One region of the Candidatus Sororendozoicomonas aggregata genome, then DNA from elsewhere that is predicted to be linked to it. Evidence: predicted binding sites of a transcription regulator. Region 1 holds the regulator's gene; the other holds the start of a gene.
The links. The regulator sigma-54, encoded in region 1, starts transcription at its own class of promoters, with help from an activator protein. The targets are predictions, from matches to a motif close to TGGCACNNNNNTTGCTNT.

Region 1 (3,430 bases):
CTTGCCATACGGCTGAAATTGATGGCTACGTTTTTGAAGGCCATATTCCAGCGGATGACATTAAGGCTTTTTTGGAAAACCCACCGCGCAATGCTAAAGGTCTTACCGTTCCCGGCATGCCAATGGGTTCACCAGGCATGGAGTATGGCAATAAGAAAGACAGTTACTCGGTCTATGTCTTCAACGACAAAGGTGAAGTGTATAAATACAGTCACTACAAAGGCAACGTTCAATGAACGATTAATAAAAATCTGTTCATGGTCTTTTATAAGAAGTGAAACCCATGGGAAAAGCGCTAAACAGTCGCCTTTATCCTTGGCCGGGGCCCAAAAAACTGTGAACAGCAGCTTAAAGCCTATCTTGACCCTCCAATTTTCCAGATCCTCGCCTGGCACAGTCTTTATAACAGTCTCAAAGGGTAAAACTGGAAGAAACACCTCAAGTGCGAAAGAAATCTGTTGCTTTTACCTGTGGCAGCGATAGGATGATAGTCGAACCCTAAAGAGATAGGCGTTAAACGCCATGCAACAACTGTAGCCTTTAAAAATGAGTCAAAAGTCGTTTTGTCTGACAATAGCTGGTTTATTTCGTGGATATAAACAACGTTTATTTTTCGTTTTTAAATGGCTTTGCTATGGGGATAGGTTTCAGGTGACTGATACCTTAAAAAGAGTTCGTTATGCCCAAGGCAATAGTGGTGTTGTTCTCTCAATGATCTGAGCAGACAATCCTTTGTCTGATCCGGTACAAAAAATTTTGACAGGTAAACGGTTGCCCTATGAAGCCATCCTTACAGCTAAAAATGGGCCAGCAACTGACCATGACGCCTCAGTTGCAGCAGGCCATCCGTTTGTTGCAGTTATCATCGGTGGAGCTACAACAGGAAATTCAAGAAGCCCTTGACTCTAACCCCATGCTGGAAACGGGAGAAACGCGCGCAGAAACGCCTGAGGCACAGCCGCAGGCGGGTGAACAGCCACCGGATTTTAATGAGGCAGCGCCCCAGGAGCCCGTTAAAGAAGAGGCGCAATGGAGCGAAGCTATTCCTTCTGAGTTGCCTTTGGACTCGAAGTGGGATGATATTTATTCCAGCATGCCGACGCCGCCTGTGGAGGATGACATGGAGGCCCACGCACGCTCGGGAACCGTCGACTCACTTCAGGATCATCTTGAGTGGCAGCTCAACCTCTCTCCCATGAATAAAAGGGATCTGTTGATTGGTTTAACCATTATTGAAGCCATTAATCCAGACGGGTATCTTTCCTGCCCCCTTGAGGATATCACCCAGGCCCTTGCCGAAGAACTGGATGAGCTTGAGCATGGTGAAGTCAAGGTGTTACAGCATCGAATTCAGCAGTTTGACCCCCTCGGTTGTGCCAGCCAGAACTTGCGGGAATGCCTGAAATTGCAACTGGCACAATTGGATGTCGCGGAGCCTTTGCTATCCATCACCCATCAGCTGATTGATGACCATCTTGAAGCTTTGGGAAGCCATGATTACGCCACAATTATGCGTAAATTGCATATCAAGGAGCAACGTCTCAGTGAGGCCTTGCAGGTGATTCAGAGGCTCAACCCAAAGCCGGGAGAAGCTATCGCCCTTGCACCCTCAGAGTACGTAATACCTGATGTGGTGGTAAAAAAATACAAAGGACGCTGGAGCGCCGAGCTAAACGCGGATGCCCTGCCAAAACTGAGGATAAATGCCGGTTATGCGGGCATGGTCAAGCGTTCGAATACATCCCGTGATAATACCTTCATGAAAAATCATCTGCAGGAAGCGCGCTGGTTTTTGAAGAACCTGCAAAACCGCAATGAAACGCTCTTGAAGGTGACGCGAAAAATTGTTGAGCACCAGCAGGATTTTTTTACTGAAGGCGAGGCGGCAATGAAACCGTTGGTGCTCGCTGACATTGCTGATGCTGTGGGCGTGCATGAATCGACGATTTCCAGGGTAACCACTCAGAAATACATGCATACCCCTCGAGGACTGTTTGAGCTGAAATACTTTTTTTCAAGCCATGTTAGCACCAAAGAAGGGGGTGAATGTTCATCCACAGCAATCCGCGCGCTGATTCGTAAAATGGTGTCTGAAGAAAATGTGCGCAAGCCATTAAGTGATAATAAGATTTCTTCTCTGTTGAATGATCAGGGGATTAAGGTTGCCAGGCGCACAATTGCCAAGTATCGTGAGTCACTACAGATTCCGCCATCTAACGAACGTAAGCGGCTCGTGTGATTTTTTGTGATAATCTGTCGCAAAACTCGCAAACTGTTGTCTTGGTGATAAAATGTAACTTACCGTTCCAAGAGACCCCGGGGAACGGTGGTTTGGAGTGATGGGGTCAGGAGAGCACTACATGCAAGTCAACATCAGTGGACATCATGTCGAGGTAACAGAAGCTCTACGCGATTATGTCACCAAAAAGTTGGAGCGCCTGGGTGCTCACTTTGATTGCATCACCAATGTGCAGGTGACTCTCAGTGTAGAAAAGCTCGTCCACAAGGCTGAAGCAATTCTTCATACTCGTGGGGCTGACATTAATGCAGCGGCTGAATCTGAAGACATGTATGCTGCTATTGACCAGCTATCGGACAAGCTCGACCGGCAACTGGTCAAGCACAAGGAAAAGACGTTGAATCGGATGCAAGGGGCAGCCGGTCGATTTTGAATCTCCACACCCATGATCATTGAAAATATACTCACACCCGAGCGCACTCGCTGCAGTGTGCACGGGACTAGCAAGAAAAAAATTCTTGAAATGGTTGCTAACCTGATTAGTGATGAGGTGCCAGCCATTGATGCAAAAGATCTCTTTTCCTCTTTGATTTTCCGTGAACGCCTTGGTACAACAGGTTTAGGGCGGGGAGTCGCTATTCCCCACTGCCGAAACAAGGCCTGTGTCGAGCCAACGGGCCTGTTTATCAAGCTGGATGAACCCGTGGATTTTGAGTCGTTGGACAACAAGCCTGTCGATTTGGTGTTTGCCCTTGTGGTGCCTGAAGAAAATACGCAGGAACATCTGGATATCCTCAAGGCGCTTGCCAGTCGCTTACAATCAGATAGCTTGCTGCATAAAATGCGTGAGGCGAATAACTCCACAGCACTCTACAATTGCATTACAGCTGATCAATATCGAGCTTGATGACAAGTCCCAGTGAAAGTACAGGAGATTAAATAGTGCTGCTTTGTCAACAAGAATTATTCTGGGTAACGATAGCAGCTGCCGCTTCAGGATTATCAAACGTCCGGGAGCCTGTCGGACTTAAGGCGATTTCGGCCTGAAATCCAGAAAGAGCGGCCATATTTTCCGATGAATTTGCTTAAATAGGTCAACTATTCGCACAAATCCATGGAAAAATCTGACTCGCTCTGCTGAATTTCATGCTCGAAAGCTTAAGCCCGACAGGCGCCTGGGCTATCTACGGG
Region 2 (3,430 bases), on a different contig from region 1:
AAGCCCTGCCTGGGCACGGGTATGAACAAGGGCCAATTGTGACATGCAGAGAATCTTCCCAAAACTATTTTATTAGAATTAGCGGTGATAAAAATAGCAGAGAAAATTGCTCTCAACATTATTCCATGGAGATTTCGCGCTTCATGGGTTTCAAACTGGCTTCAGCAGATGACCGGGGTAAGAGCACCGCCAACAAACCAGCTGGTTGAGGGCGGCGGGTACACAATCAAGTCCGCTTATAACAGCAGAGGGTCTAGTGCTGTTAAGCGCCAATACCCATACAGTCGTCAGAATTTTATGCTCGAAAGCATAAGTCCGACAGGCTCCTAGGAGCCTGTCCGAGAACAGCGCCCTTAGCGAGGATCGCAAGAAATTGAGGATAAAATTTCTGTTTCTAAGTAGAATAGCGGGGCTATTTGATGAAGAAGCAGGAATTTTCAGGCCAATTTATCGCAACCGCAGTAGCGCAGTTTATTCTCGGTCAGTCTCCTAGACACTGTAATACAGATCAAACTCAGCCGGGTGCGTCGTTTGGCTAACGGTCAGACACTCTTCTTTTTTCAGTGCGATATAGGCGTCGATCATATCATCCGTAAATACACCCCCTGCGGTCAGGAACTCCCGGTCATTATCCAGCGCTGCCAGAGCTTCTTCGAAGGACTCAGCAACCGTTGGTATTTCAGTGGCTTCTTCAGGCGGCAGGTCATACAAGTCTTTGTCAGCAGCGTCGCCAGGGTGGATTTTGTTCTTGATGCCATCTAATCCCGCCATCAACATAGCCGCAAAAGCCAGGTAAGGATTGGCCGTTGGGTCAGGGAAGCGCACTTCAACACGGCGGGCTTTTGGACTGTTAACGTAGGGGATGCGGATAGAAGCAGAGCGATTACGGGCAGAGTATGCCAGCATGACGGGTGCTTCAAAGCCAGGAACCAGGCGCTTGTAAGAGTTAGTAGAGGCATTGGTAAAAGCATTGATAGCCTTGGCATGTTTGATGATGCCACCAATGTAATACAGGGCATTTTCACTCAACCCGGCATAGCCATCGCCAGCAAACAGGTTTTCACCGTTCTTGCTCAGGGACATATGCACATGCATACCACTGCCATTGTCACCAACGACGGGTTTGGGCATAAAAGTCGCCGTTTTGCCGTAAGCATGGGCAACATTGTGAACCGCATATTTCAGGATCTGAACTTCGTCAGCCTTTTTCACCATGGTGTTAAACTTAACGCCGATTTCACACTGACCGGCAGTGCCCACTTCGTGGTGGTGTACTTCAACCTCCAGCCCCTGCTCTTCCATAGCCTGACACATGGCAGCACGCAGGTCATGCAGGGAATCAACGGGAGGAACAGGGAAATAACCACCTTTTACGCGAGGGCGATGACCCGTATTCCCCCCTTCAAGCTTGAACGAGGAAGACCAGGCGGCTTCTTCAGAGTTGATTTCGTACGAAGCGCCAGACATGTCGACTTTCCACTTTACATCGTCAAAGACGAAGAACTCCGGTTCGGGACCAAAAAAAGCCGTGTCAGCAATACCGGTGGATTTCAGGTAGTCTTCCGCGCGCTTGGCAACAGAGCGAGGATCACGCTCGTAACCCTGCATGGTGGAAGGCTCAATAACGTCGCAACGCAGGTTCAGGGTTGTCTCGTCTGTAAATGGGTCGATCACGGCAGTGCTGTCGTCTGGCAGCAAAATCATGTCGGATTCGTTGATGCCTTTCCAGCCCATAATGGAGGAACCATCAAACATTTTACCCATCTCAAAAAACTCGCTATCCACCTCACTGGCGGGGATAGAAACGTGCTGTTCTTTACCTTTGCTGTCGGTAAAGCGCATATCGACCCACTTGATGTCGTTTTCTTTGATCAGGCTGATTGTCTTGGACATTATTATCTCCTCTGGAAAATGAAAGCTATCGGGCAGTTGTGGACCAGGAGCCTGTCGGACTTATGCTTTCGAGCATAAAATTCAGTAGGGCGAGTCAGATTTTTCGATCAATTTGCGCGAATAGTTGACCTGTTTAAGCAAATTCATCGGAAATTCTGGCCGCGCTTTCTGGATTTCAGGCCGAAATTGTCTTAAGCCCGACAGGCTCCTAGGAGCCATACCCTGATAAACGTCTGCTAGCAAATGTTTATCAATTATCATGCCAATGATTAAAGCATGCTTATCTACGACGCATGCACTTGTACAGAGCAATTTTTAAAAAGCGCGCGCATCTTCAGTACTTTTGGCTTAAGCTCGCACTATATTAGTGCGCCCTGAACGAATACGCACTACCAGGAGCCTGTCGGACTTAAGACAATTTCGGCCTGAAATCCAGAAAGCGCGGCCAGAATTTTATGCTCGAAAGCATAAGTCCGACAGGCTCCTGGTTATTCAGGCAGTCACTCAGTGTATAGTGATAACAAAAATTATCACCCCTTTTTGCTGATTTGGAAGATGAGTACCCCCTGTGCTGATATACTTCCGCGTTATTTTTTTACAACACAGCCCTGAGTTCGCTGTTTCTTCGTGTTTGGCGAACTTCTGGCGTACGTTCCTTTTTTTACAGCGCAGATACGCCGTGCAGGCAGGTCAGATTCATGAAGTTCATTATCAAGCTGTTTCCAGAAATTACCATAAAGAGCGCGCCTGTTCGTAAGCGGTTTATCAAGCATCTGCGCAAGAATATCCGGAAAATCCTCAAAGAAATTGACCCCATGGCAGAGGTGTCCGGGGTCTGGGATCATATTGAATTAACCACCGGCTCCGATGATGCCGTGGTCATAGCGGAAACCTGCGACCGACTTAGCCATATACCGGGTATTTGTTTTTGGTTGCAGGTCGTCGACCATCCCCTGACTGACATGGATGACATCCTTGAGAAAGCCATTGCCGCACACGCCGATGCGCTCAAGGGAAAAACCTTCTGTGTTCGCTGCCAGCGCTCTGGGCAGCATGCATTTCGCTCTACGGATGTTGAGCAGTATGTGGGTGGCGGTCTCAATCAAAAAACGCGGGCAAAAGGTGTCAACCTCACCCATCCTGACGTCACGGTTCGTATTGAAATAAAATCAGACCGCTATTTCCTGGTACAAAAATCGGGTAAAGGACTTGGTGGTTATCCACTGGGCACACAGGAATCAGTATTGTCGTTGATCTCTGGGGGCTTTGACTCCACCGTATCGAGCTTTTTAACCACCAAACGCGGCATGCGCACGCATTTTTGCTTTTTTAACCTCGGTGGTCATGCCCATGAACTGGCGGTGAAAGAAGTCGCTTACTACCTGTGGAAACGTTTTGGTGTCTCCCATCATGTTCGCTTTATTACCGTACCCTTTGAAGAGGTGGTGCGGGAAATTCTTGAAAAGGTTGATAACACCCAGATGGGGGTCATTCTCAAACGGATGATGCTGCGCGCTGCTACACAGGTTGCCAAAGA

Region 2: the regulator sigma-54 is predicted to act here: its motif matches at 2,141-2,158, upstream of glnA (glutamate--ammonia ligase).

What each region holds. Positions count from the first base shown of each region.
Region 1 covers NZ_JAVLSP010000151.1:261-3,690, forward strand. Annotated here, with positions in the region: gene V4C51_RS17035 (DUF411 domain-containing protein) at 1-236, shown strand, start outside; gene V4C51_RS17040 (RNA polymerase factor sigma-54) at 779-2,239, shown strand; gene hpf (ribosome hibernation-promoting factor, HPF/YfiA family) at 2,361-2,672, shown strand; gene V4C51_RS17050 (PTS sugar transporter subunit IIA) at 2,685-3,146, shown strand.
Region 2 covers NZ_JAVLSP010000066.1:13,032-16,461, forward strand. Annotated here, with positions in the region: gene V4C51_RS12410 (YifB family Mg chelatase-like AAA ATPase) at 1-45, opposite strand, end outside; gene glnA (glutamate--ammonia ligase) at 490-1,893, opposite strand; gene thiI (tRNA uracil 4-sulfurtransferase ThiI) at 2,592-3,430, shown strand, end outside.